2 linked regions of the Mesorhizobium onobrychidis genome follow. The protein of the gene in region 1 interacts with the protein of each later gene in a pairwise test. Links are inferred from orthologs where the notes say so. Each region holds a gene or a part of one and is shown in the gene's direction. Other genes may lie near its edges.

What was found. Proteins that work in one complex are often made in the same cells at the same time.
Region 2: the proteins of gyrA (region 1) and gyrB interact in binary tests that used the Escherichia coli proteins (3 or more experiments, as listed by UniProt). The link is inferred for Mesorhizobium onobrychidis from one-to-one orthologs.

Annotation. Positions count from the first base shown.
Region 1 is NZ_CP062229.1:4,130,564-4,136,472, forward strand. Bases 2,262-5,652 are described here. They hold gyrA (DNA gyrase subunit A), read left to right. Parts: upstream 2,262-2,641; coding sequence 2,642-5,452; downstream 5,453-5,652. Other genes in these bases: IHQ72_RS20490 (AraC family transcriptional regulator), read left to right, coding at 2,262-2,526; IHQ72_RS20500 (hypothetical protein), read right to left, coding at 5,509-5,652. Also shown: IHQ72_RS20475 (hypothetical protein), read left to right, coding at 1-252; IHQ72_RS20480 (MarC family protein), read right to left, coding at 273-905; IHQ72_RS20485 (hypothetical protein), read right to left, coding at 983-1,519; more of IHQ72_RS20490, read left to right, coding at 1,606-2,261; more of IHQ72_RS20500, read right to left, coding at 5,653-5,661. UniProt on the Escherichia coli protein: A type II topoisomerase that negatively supercoils closed circular double-stranded (ds) DNA in an ATP-dependent manner to maintain chromosomes in an underwound state.
Region 2 is NZ_CP062229.1:251,314-256,916, forward strand. What follows is about bases 1,340-4,424. They hold gyrB (DNA topoisomerase (ATP-hydrolyzing) subunit B), read left to right. Parts: upstream 1,340-1,688; coding sequence 1,689-4,160; downstream 4,161-4,424. Other genes in these bases: IHQ72_RS01150 (cytochrome P450), read right to left, coding at 1,340-1,343; IHQ72_RS01160 (hypothetical protein), read right to left, coding at 4,216-4,424. Also shown: more of IHQ72_RS01150, read right to left, coding at 1-1,339; more of IHQ72_RS01160, read right to left, coding at 4,425-5,603. UniProt on the Escherichia coli protein: DNA gyrase negatively supercoils closed circular double-stranded DNA in an ATP-dependent manner to maintain chromosomes in an underwound state.

The DNA of each region.
Region 1 (5,909 bases):
GACCTTGAGCAGATACAGGCACTAGCTAATTCACCCAGCACCGCCCGGTCACTGCCTGTCGTCCTTGTGAAACAAGCACCAGCCATTGCACAGCTACTCGAGCGAATGGGGTATCTCGAACGCAAGCAAGGTTTTCCAGGTTGGACCGAAACCGCACGGCCGGCTCTTGGCGGCAATTGGTTTGACCTGCAGGGCGGGCGGGTTGAATCCGAGAATGGCCGGCCTATGCCCCGGCTTCGGAGTCTAAACTAAACGCGTTGTTGTTCGTCGGTTCAGGGAGCCCCCATCAACGCCTTGATGCCGTCGGCGACGAACTGCACGGCGAGCGCCGCCAGGATGACGCCGAGCAGCCGGGTCAGGATCGAGCGGCCGGTCTGGCCGAGGATGCGGTCGATGCGCTCGGCCAGCACGAACACCAGGTAGGTGATGACAAGACAGATCGCGATGATGCCAACCAAAGCAGCCTGCGCGCCAAAACCTGGAAAAGAGCTGGAGAGCAGGACGGTCGCTGAAATCGCGCCAGGACCGGCGATCAGCGGGATCGCCAGCGGAAATGCGGCGATGTTGTGGATCATGTCCTTGGTGATGGCGACGTCGCCGATCTTCTCCTTGCGGTCCTGCCGGCGCTCGAACACCATTTCGAAGGCGATGAAGAACAGCAGGAACCCGCCGGCGACGCGGAAGGCCGGCAGCGTGATGCCGAATACCGACAGGATCGATGCGCCGGCGATCGCGAACAGCGCCATCACCAGGAACGCGATGATCGAGGCGCGGACGGAAACCTGGTTGCGCTCCTCGCGGTTCATGCCGCGCGTCACGGCGAGAAAGAGCGGCGCCAGGCCAGGCGGGTCGATGGTCACGAGAATGGTGACGAAGGCGTTGAACAGGCTGTCGAAGCTCGGCATCTCTGACCCTCCCGCCGGGCCGTGCCCGAGACCCCTGCATTGGTAGAGCAAAGCGGCGTCAGGGGAAACCGTGCAGGTCAGGTGCTGGCCGCGCGCCGCGCCAGGAACTCGACTTCGAGCCGCCAGGTCGCGCCGCCGTCCTGCGAGCGTTCACCCAGCCAGCGGAAGGAGTTTTCGGTAATGCGGGAAAAGCTCCAGCGCACCGAAGCCCCGGTGCCGTCAGCGCCTTGCTGGACGATGGTGTCGCCCTCGGCGCGGCCGAGCTGGCGGCTGTAATATTGGGTGCGCGGATCGCTCCAGAAAATGTGCCAGGCGTCGACGCTTGGGTCATAGACGCGCAGTGTCGTGCCATAGAAGGTCCATTTTCCGAGCGACGGCGAGGGACCGGCGTCGCGCGCCGGCAGGATCCATACGTCCTGGATCGCGCGGCCTTCGAGCACCCATCCGAAATGCACCTCGCCGCGCCCGGTCAGCACCTGGCCGTCTTCGAGATGGCGCGTGGCGTCGAACGTCCAGGCGCCGACGAAGCGGCCGTAAAGATCCAGTTTCTCGGCAAGGTTCGCGGCTGGCCCGTCGCTGTGCAGGGCTTCGGCAAAGGAGGATGAATTGAACATGGTTGTGGTCTCTTCTTGTCAGGAGACCGGGATGAATACGCCGCGCTAGGCTTCTTGCGCTTGGGAAAAATTGCTATGTTTCGGCCATGACGACGAGCGCGCATACACTGGCGTCCGGACGAGACTGGCAGGTGTCGGACGTGGTCTGCACTGCCGGCGCCGCTGATCGCCCGTTCGAGGAAGAGCATCGCAACTTCTGCGTCGCCGTGGTGACTAATGGCACCTTCCGCTACCGCGTACGCCAGGGCACGGCGATGCTGACGCCGGGCGCGCTCCTGCTCGGCAACCCTGGCACTTGCTACGAGTGTGGGCACGAGCATGGCGCCGGCGATCGCTGCCTCTCCTTCCATTTCGGGCCGGCTTACATGGAACAGATCGTTGCCGACACGCCGGGAGTGAAGAGGCTAGCCTTCAAGACGCCGCGGCTGCCGCCGTTGCCGGCGCTGGCACCGCTGCTGGCTGAGGCGGAGGCTGCGCGCGAGACGGCCGACATCGAGGCGTTCGAGGAACTCGGTTTGCGCATTGCCGGCGCAGCCGTCGCCTCCAGCGTCACGCCTGCTGCCCGGGTGCCGAGCCGCCGCGACCAGAAACGTGTCGCGGAGGCGGTACGGCGCATCGAGAAGGATGCCGAAAGGCCGGTCTCGCTGGCCGAGCTTGCCAGCGAGACGGCGACCAGTCCCTACCATTTCCTGCGCAGCTTCCGGCGCGTGGCGGGCGTGACGCCCTACCAGTTCCTGCTGAAAACCCGGCTGCACAGGGCGGCGGTGCGGCTGCGCATGTCGGACGAGGCGATCTCGACAATTGCCTTCGAGGCCGGGTTTAACGATTTGTCGACCTTCAACCGCCGTTTCCGGCGCGTGATGGGGGAGGCGCCCGGCGCCTACCGGCTCCGGCAGCGAGGCGATAAAGCGCCGCCGTTCCGGCTTTGTGAAGCAAATTGGCCTGACAAAGAGCTTTGCCGCGACAGCCACGAAAAAGCGCCTCGGCCATATCGTCGCAATCAGTGATATCCTTTTGAAATCACCACAAAAATCGACACTGGAAAACTACCGCGGACATTGGAGTTTCGACCCGGCTTCCTATATAAGCACCGAGTGATTCCCGATTAGATTGTGACCTGATTTGACCGACCAGAAGACACCGCGCGGCGCCGACGGCGGCCCCACCGGCATCGAGCCGATATCCATCATCGAGGAGATGCAGCGCTCCTATCTCGATTACGCCATGAGCGTGATCGTCAGCCGTGCGCTGCCCGACGTGCGCGACGGACTGAAGCCGGTGCATCGCCGCATCCTCTATGCCGCGCATGAGAGCGGCTACCACTGGAATCGCAAATATGTGAAGTCGGCGCGCCCGGTCGCCGACGTGATGGGTAAATACCATCCGCATGGCGACGCCTCGATCTACGACGCCTTGGTGCGCATGGCGCAGGACTGGTCGCTGCGTGTGCCGCTGATCGACGGGCAGGGCAATTTCGGCTCGATCGACGGCGATCCGCCGGCGGCGATGCGTTACACCGAATCGCGGCTGACCAAGGTCGCGCATGAGTTGCTGGAAGACATCGACAAGGACACCGTCGATTTCCAGGACACTTATGATGCGTCCGGCAGCGAGCCGAAAGTCCTGCCGGCGCGCTTTCCGAACCTGTTGGTCAACGGCTCCGGCGGTATCGCCGTCGGCATGGCCACCAACATCCCGCCGCATAATCTGGGCGAGGTCTGCAACGGCGCCATCGCCCTCATCGACAATCCGGCGATCGATCTGCCGGCGCTGATGGAGATCATTCCGGGGCCGGATTTCCCGACCGGCGGCATCGTGCTCGGCCGCTCCGGCATCTACAGCGCCTATTCGACCGGCCGCGGTTCCATCGTCATGCGCGGGCGCGTCAACGTCGAGGCGCGCGGCAACGACCGTGAATCGATCGTCATCACCGAGGTTCCCTACCAGGTGAACAAGTCGTCGATGATCGAGAAGATGGCCGAGCTTGTGCGCGACAAGCGCATCGAGGGCATTTCCGATATCCGCGACGAGAGCGACCGCCAGGGCTACCGTGTAGTCATCGAACTGAAGCGCGACGCGGTCGCCGACGTCATCCTCAATCAGCTCTACCGTTTCACGCCGCTGCAGACGTCGTTCGGCGCCAATATGGTGGCGCTGAACGGCGGCAAGCCGGAATTGCTGACGCTGACCGACATGCTGAAGGCGTTCGTCGCCTTCCGCGAGGACGTGATCAGCCGGCGCACGAAATTCCTGCTGCGCAAGGCGCGCGACCGCGCCCATGTGCTGGTTGGCCTTGCCATTGCCGTCGCCAACATCGACGAAGTCATCAAGCTGATCCGCAGCGCGCCGGACCCGCAGACGGCGCGCGAGCAGTTGATGGAGCGGCGCTGGCCCTCGGGCGACGTCGAATCGCTGATCCTGCTGATCGACGATCCGCGCCACCGCATCAATGAGGACGGCACCTACAACCTGTCCGAGGAACAGGCGCGCGCCATCCTCGAATTGCGCCTGCAGCGCCTGACCGCGCTCGGCCGCGACGAGATTGCCGACGAGTTGAACACGATCGGCGACGAGATCAAGGATTACCTGGACATCCTGTCGTCCCGAGCCCGCATTCAGCAGATCGTCAAGGACGAGCTTGCCGCCGTGCGCGACGAGTTCGGCACGCCGCGCCGCACCGAACTCTCAGAGGGCGGGGCTGATATGGAAGACGAGGACCTGATCCAGCGCGAGGACATGGTCGTGACGGTCAGCCATTCCGGCTACATCAAGCGTGTGCCGCTGTCGCTCTACCGAGCACAGCGCCGCGGCGGCAAGGGCCGCTCCGGCATGTCGACCAAGGAAGAGGATTTCGTCACCCGGCTGTTCGTCGCCAACACGCACACGCCGGTGCTGTTCTTCTCCTCGCGTGGCATCGTCTACAAGGAAAAGGTCTGGCGCCTGCCGATCGGCAATCCGCAGTCGCGCGGCAAGGCGCTGATCAACATGCTGCCGCTGGAGCAGGGCGAACGCATCACCACCATCATGCCGCTGCCGGAGGACGAGACCAGCTGGGGCGAGCTCGACGTGATGTTCGCCACCACCCGCGGCACGGTGCGCCGCAACAAGCTGTCGGACTTCGTCCAGGTCAACCGCAACGGCAAGATCGCCATGAAGCTGGAAGAGGAAGGCGACGAGATTCTCGGCGTCGAGACCTGCACCGATAATGACGACGTGCTTCTGACCGCAAGCTCCGGCCAGTGCATCCGCTTCTCGGTCAGCGACGTGCGCGTTTTCCAGAGCCGCAACTCGGTCGGCGTACGCGGTATCGCCATGGCTGCCACCGACCGGGTGATCTCGATGGCGGTGATCGAACATGTCGATGCGCCGCCGGCCGAGCGCGCCGCCTATCTCAAGCGGGTGGTGGCCGAACGGCGGCTCGCCGCCGGCATTGCGGCGGGCGAGGACGAAGACATCCAGCTCACCAATGAAGAGGTTGGCGAGGAGACGGAGCTTTCCGACGAGCGCTACGAATTCCTCAAGGCACACGAGCAGTTCGTTCTGACGGTGACGGAATATGGCTACGGCAAGCGTTCGTCTTCCTATGATTTCCGCCTAACAGGGCGCGGCGGCAAGGGCATTCGCGCCACCGATGTGTCGAAAGCGGCCGAGATCGGCCGCCTGGTGGCGACCTTCCCGGTCGGCAACGACGACCAGATCATGCTTGTCTCGGACGGCGGCACCGTCATTCGTGTACCGGTCAACGGCATTCGTTTCGCCAGCCGCGCCACCAAGGGCGTGACCATCTTCAACACGGCTGACGGTGAGAAGGTCGTTTCGGTGGAGCGGATATCGGAACCGCAGTCGGACGAGGAAGCTGAAGAGAGTGTCGAGGGCGACGCTGGCCCGGATACCGGTGCTGAAGGCGCTGGCCCGGATAACAGCGCCGAGTAGGTCTTGATGGGCAATGCCGGCCCGACGGGCCGGCTCCGCCACAGATAGCAGCCGGTTTAGAAGTGGCGATATGGCTTGCGGATACCGAAGCCTCCGAACCGCTTGGCATTGGACTTGGCGCGGACACGCCCTGCTTCCTGATGCAGCCCGAATACAGTGGCTATCAGCATGGCGACGGTCATTGCGGCGGCGAGCATGTAGATCAGCATGGGCGTGTTCTCCTGCACCTAGCAACGATTAAATGGGGTTTTGGTTTCATCTTCTGAAGCTGCAACCTAGTGAACGCTGCGTGAAGCCTTCGTGATTGGCTCATTCATTGGTCGTTCATCTCGGCCAAAAGGTTCACTCAAAGCGCATCGCGATTAACGTGGCTCAGGCGATGCGCTTCGAGTCCCCTGTCTGGGTGCATGTCGTTGTCCCAAAGCTGCCGCGCACTTTTGGACGACATGCATTGGCG
Region 2 (5,603 bases), 3.9 Mb from region 1 along the record:
AGGCCGCCCTGCGGTTGCGTCGTCAGTTTCTGCACTGGCCACGGTTTGGTCTGGGCGGTGGTGTCGAAGCGGAAACGCGACAGCATGATGGCCAGAGCGATGATCGCCTCCTGCATGGCAAAGCTGGCGCCGATGCAGACGCGAGGACCGGCGCCGAACGGCAAATACTGGAAGCGGTCGATCTTCTCGCGATTTCCAGGATGAAAGCGTTCGGGCATGAAGGCGTCGGGCCGGTCCCACAGCTTGCGATGACGATGGACAACCCAGGGCATGACCAGCACCGCGGCGCGCCTCGGTATGTAGAGGCCGTTCCAGGTTTCGGGCTCGATCGGCTCACGATTGATCGACGGCGCCGGCGGGTAAAGCCTGAGCGCCTCTTCGAAGGCGGCGCGGGTGAACGGCATGGCGTCAAGCCACTTTGTCGGGTCGGGCTCACGCGCCAGTATGGCGTCGATCTCGCGCTCGATCTTTTCGCGCTCCCAAGGCGCTTCGGCGAGGCAGTAGAGCGTCCAGCCGAGCGCACGCGCCGTGGTTTCGTGGCCGGCGCCGATGAAGGTGATGATATTGTCCTCGACCTCGGCGCGCGTCAGCCCGTCCGGTCCCTCCGCCTTGAGCAAAAGCGTGAGAAAATCCTGCGGCACGGTGTCCGGATCGTGCTTGAGCCGCTCTTCGCGCATCTTGACGGTGTCGGTGACGATCTTACGGAAATAGGCCATGGTCTTGCGGCCGCGGATGCGGGTCAGGCGCGGCAGCCAGTCGGGCGCCCGCAACAGATCGAGCGGATCAACGCGGCCCATGGTCTCGAACAGCCGGTCGATCTCCTTGGCGAAGCTGCCCGGCTCACCTGATATCTCGCCGGAAAACAGCGTCTCGGCCAGGATGTCAAAGGTGAGCAGCGTCATGTCATGGGCGATGTCCGACGTGCCGCCGCCCTCGTAGCGCGTGACGAACTCCCGCGTGCGCCTCAGCATCGGCTCGGCAAAACCGTAGATGTGGCGCGGCGTGAACACCGGCGCCATCGCCTTGCGGGAACGCCTCCATACCTCACCTTCGGCGGTCAGCAGGCCGTCGCGCAGGATCGGCCGCAGAATCATCTGGCGCACCGTCGCCATCTTGTAGTTTTTCGCATTGTCGACCAGCACGTGGCGAATGAGGCCGGGGTCGTTGGCGATGACCAGCGGCCCGCCGATGCCGGTCACCGAAATCCAAGGCTGGTTGTAGGTCGGCTCGCCCCACAGTTCGAGCGGATTGCGATAGACGATGCGGATCATCTCCAGCGTCGAAGGCGGCGACGTACGCGGCTTCGGCGCCGGCGGGACGAACGGGGCGGGCTGACTGTCCATGGCGTGCTCCGCTGGTCACCTCAATGTAGTGGCTGGCAAGGCAAGCGTCCATGTCGCCGAACGGCAAAGGCTGAAGCACCCGCTCTCCGGAATGTGACCGGGGCACCGGAAAGTACTTGGTTGTCGGAACGAGCTGGCCTGCTCTTGTTGCCGCCGCTCAGTTCTCAAAATCGGTTCCCATTTTTGGTCCGATTCTCTGCCGGGCAGGCATCCTCTGCTTCCCTCCGGAAATGGCTGCAAACCTTGGAAAAACTGCCTTTTGCGCCTATATCTAGGACATCAAAGCGGCGCGATTCGCAGCCATATTCTCGCGCTGGACAAGCGGCATCAATCAGACAGGTTTTCATGAGCGATCAGATCGACAACGCCAACGGCGCTGAGGCCGAGTACGGCGCCGATTCCATCAAGGTTTTGAAGGGGTTGGATGCCGTCCGCAAGCGGCCTGGCATGTATATCGGCGATACCGACGACGGCTCGGGCCTGCATCACATGGTCTACGAGGTCGTCGACAACGCCATCGATGAAGCGCTGGCCGGCCATGCCGACCTCGTCACGGTAACGCTCAACCCCGACGGTTCGGTGACGGTCATCGACAATGGCCGCGGCATTCCGACCGATATCCACACCGGCGAAGGCATTTCGGCGGCCGAAGTGATCATGACGCAGCTGCATGCCGGCGGCAAGTTTGACCAGAACTCCTACAAGGTGTCCGGCGGCCTGCACGGCGTCGGCGTCTCGGTGGTCAACGCGCTGTCGGCCTGGCTGAAGCTGAAAATCCGCCGCAACGGCGAGATCTACGAGATGAGCTTCACGCACGGCAATGCCGACGCGCCATTGAGGGTTACCGGCACCTACGAACAGCGCAAGGTTGCCGGCACCTATGAGGGGCGCAGCGGCAGCGAGATCACTTTCTTTCCGTCGGCCGAGACGTTCACCATGGTCGAGTTCGACTTCGGCACGCTGGAGCACCGGCTGCGCGAACTCGCCTTCCTGAATTCCGGTGTGCGCATCGTTCTGACCGATGCCCGCCATGCCGACGTCGTGCGCCATGAACTGCACTATGATGGCGGGCTCGAGGAGTTCGTCAAATATCTCGACCGCGTCAAGAAACCGCTGATCGACAAGCCGATTGCGATCAAAGCCGAGCGCGACGGCATCACCGTCGAGGTCGCCATGTGGTGGAACGACAGCTATCACGAGAACGTGCTGGCCTTCACCAACAACATTCCGCAACGCGACGGCGGCACGCATCTTGCCGGCTTCCGCGGCGCGCTGACGCGCCAGATAACCGGCTATGGCGAATCCTCGGGCCTCACCAAGAAGGAGAAGGTGGCGCTGATCGGCGACGACTGCCGCGAAGGGCTGACGGCGGTGCTGTCGGTCAAGGTTCCCGATCCGAAATTCTCCTCGCAGACCAAGGACAAGCTGGTCTCATCCGAAGTTCGCCCGGTGGTGGAAGGGCTCGTCAACGAAGCGCTCGGCACCTGGCTCGAAGAGCACCCGACCGAGGGCAAGGTGGTCATCGACAAGGTCATCCAGGCGGCAGCGGCGCGCGAAGCCGCGCGCAAGGCGCGCGACATCACCCGCAAGAGCTCGCTCGGCGTCACCTCGCTGCCCGGCAAGCTGGCCGACTGCCAGGAACGCGATCCGGCGAAGTCCGAAATCTTCATCGTCGAGGGCGACAGCGCCGGCGGCTCGGCCAAGGGCGGCCGTTCGCGCCAGAACCAGGCCATTCTTCCCCTGCGCGGCAAGATCCTCAATGTCGAGCGGGCCCGCTTCGACCGCATGCTCGGCTCCGACATGATCGGCACGCTGATCACCGCGCTCGGCACCTCAATCGGCAAGGACGAGTTCAACGCCGACAAATTGCGCTACCACAAGATCATCCTGATGACCGACGCCGACGTCGACGGCGCTCATATCCGCACCTTGCTGCTGACCTTCTTCTTCCGGCAGATGCCGGAACTGATCGAGCGCGGCCATCTCTATATCGCCCAGCCGCCGCTCTACAAGGTGACGCGCGGCAAGAGCTCGCAATACCTCAAAGACGAAAGCGCCTTCGAGGAATTCCTGATCGGCTCCGGGCTGGAGGAGGCGTCGCTTGCCCTCAGCACCGGCGAGGTGCGGGCCGGGCAGGACCTGCGCAGCGCCATCGACGATGCGCTGGCGGTGCGCCAGCTCATCAACGGGCTGCACACGCGCTATAACAGAGGCGTGGTCGAGCAGGCGGCGATCGCCGGCGCACTCAACCCGGACGTTTTCGCCGATCTCGGCCGGGCCAACGCCATGGCCGAGCGTGTCGCCCGGCGCCTCGACATCATCGCCGAGGACACCGAACGCGGCTGGACCGGCCGCATGTCGACGTCGAACGAAGGCATCGGCGGCTATGTGTTCGAGCGCACGGTGCGCAGCGTCAAGGAGTTCGCGCATCTCGATCTCGCGCTGATCAATTCGGCCGACGCCCGCCAGCTCGACCGCTATGCGCCGCGCCTCGCGGAAGTCTATGGCGAGCCGCCGCTGCTGCGCCGCAAGGATGTGTCCGAAACCATCTCGGGACCGCTGGCGCTGCTCAATGCCGTGTTTGCCACCGGCCGCAAGGGCCTGACCATGCAGCGCTACAAGGGCCTCGGCGAGATGAACGCCGAGCAGCTCTGGGAAACCACACTCGACCCGAATGTGCGCTCGCTCTTACAGGTCAAGGTCAATGACGCAACGGACGCCGACTCGCTGTTTTCGCGGCTGATGGGCGACGAGGTCGAGCCCAGGCGCGAGTTCATCCAGGAAAACGCGCTGTCGGTGGCCAATCTGGATATTTGAGACCACCGATCCGGACATTTGAGGTGTTGGCGCGCTCCGGCGCGCCAATTCGTTTCTACGCTTGGAGGCCTGTCATCGCCACCGTCTGGCTTGGCTCCAATTTGCGGCCGAGGTCGACTGCGTCGCGCAGCACGCCGATATGCGAGCGCGGCGACGTGCCGGCGGCTGCGGCGACCTCGACGCCGATCGCATTCAGCGACCAGTAGAGCCTGTGCGTGAAGATGCGGCCAAGCGAACTGCGCAGCTCGACCTGGATGTTCTCCACGCCGGGGCCGAAATTTTCCGCCATCGGGCCGGAGATCGGGTCGCCCGTCAGCCAGCCATTGCCCCTGTCGAATATGTTGGTCCAACGCGTTGCGGCAAACACCGCACCATGGTGCACCGCTCGCTGTGGCTTGCCCGAACGGCTGCGCCCATCCTGATAGAGGACGGTTCCACCGGCCGCCGTCTCGGCGATCGGCGGACATGCCGAGAACAGTCGCTCAGCGATGCCGCGCCTGAATTCAGCGAGGTTGTAGGTCACCAGAAATTCGCTGTGGGTGAGCGGGCTGCCGAGCGTGACGAAATCGCTGATCTTCCAAGGCAACGGATGATCGGCGTCCCTGGCGCGGAGCTGCCGATAGAGCTCCCATTGGGCGCGGCGGAATCCGGAAAAATCTTCCAAGCTGTCGGGCCACGCAGAACCATTGGCGTTGAGCGTGGCCTTGTCGACGGCGCGTATCGCTTTCAGTCTCGCCTTGTCGCGGACAGCTTCCAGCTTTCGAGGCCTGAAATCGGCCCACAATATCTGCAGCAGATCGTAGGCGATGATCGATCCCAGGCTGTGTGAGACCAGCACGATCCGGTCATAGCCATCGTCCATCATGAGGCGCTTCAGCAGCGTCAGGCCGCGGTCGCGGACAAGCGCGCGCTTCTCGACTGTTGCCGCTTCAGCGCGCACATAGGCGGCCACGTCGCCGAAATAAGGCAGGCCAAACCGGTCCACCGACCAGATGACGAACGAGGCCAGGATCGTGACGAGCGTGCCCGTGGTCCAGGAAATATACCCTTGCATGGCCGAGGTCGCGAGCACGAGCGCCGCGCACAGGACTGTTATGACGGCCAGGAGCGTGACGACATAAAGCCCGCGGGCATCGCGCGGGATGTCGGCGGGCTTGCGCCAAAGCAGATTCGTTACCCAGGCCGCAAGCCGGCCCCGCGTTGTGCCCTGCGTAATGTCGGCCCAGTAAAGCTCGTAGAAATCGGTGCGGCGGCCATCGACATCGTAAGGGGTGGTGATCCGGCGAAGCTCGTGCGAGTTCGTCCGGCTGTCAGGCGTGATCCAGCTCTGGTTGATCTTCTCACCGTCGGGGTCGGCCGGATCAGTAACACGGGCATAAAACGGCGCGCGGGCGGGATCATGACTCCAGACGGCCTGAACAAATTCCCTCAGCGTGCCCATGG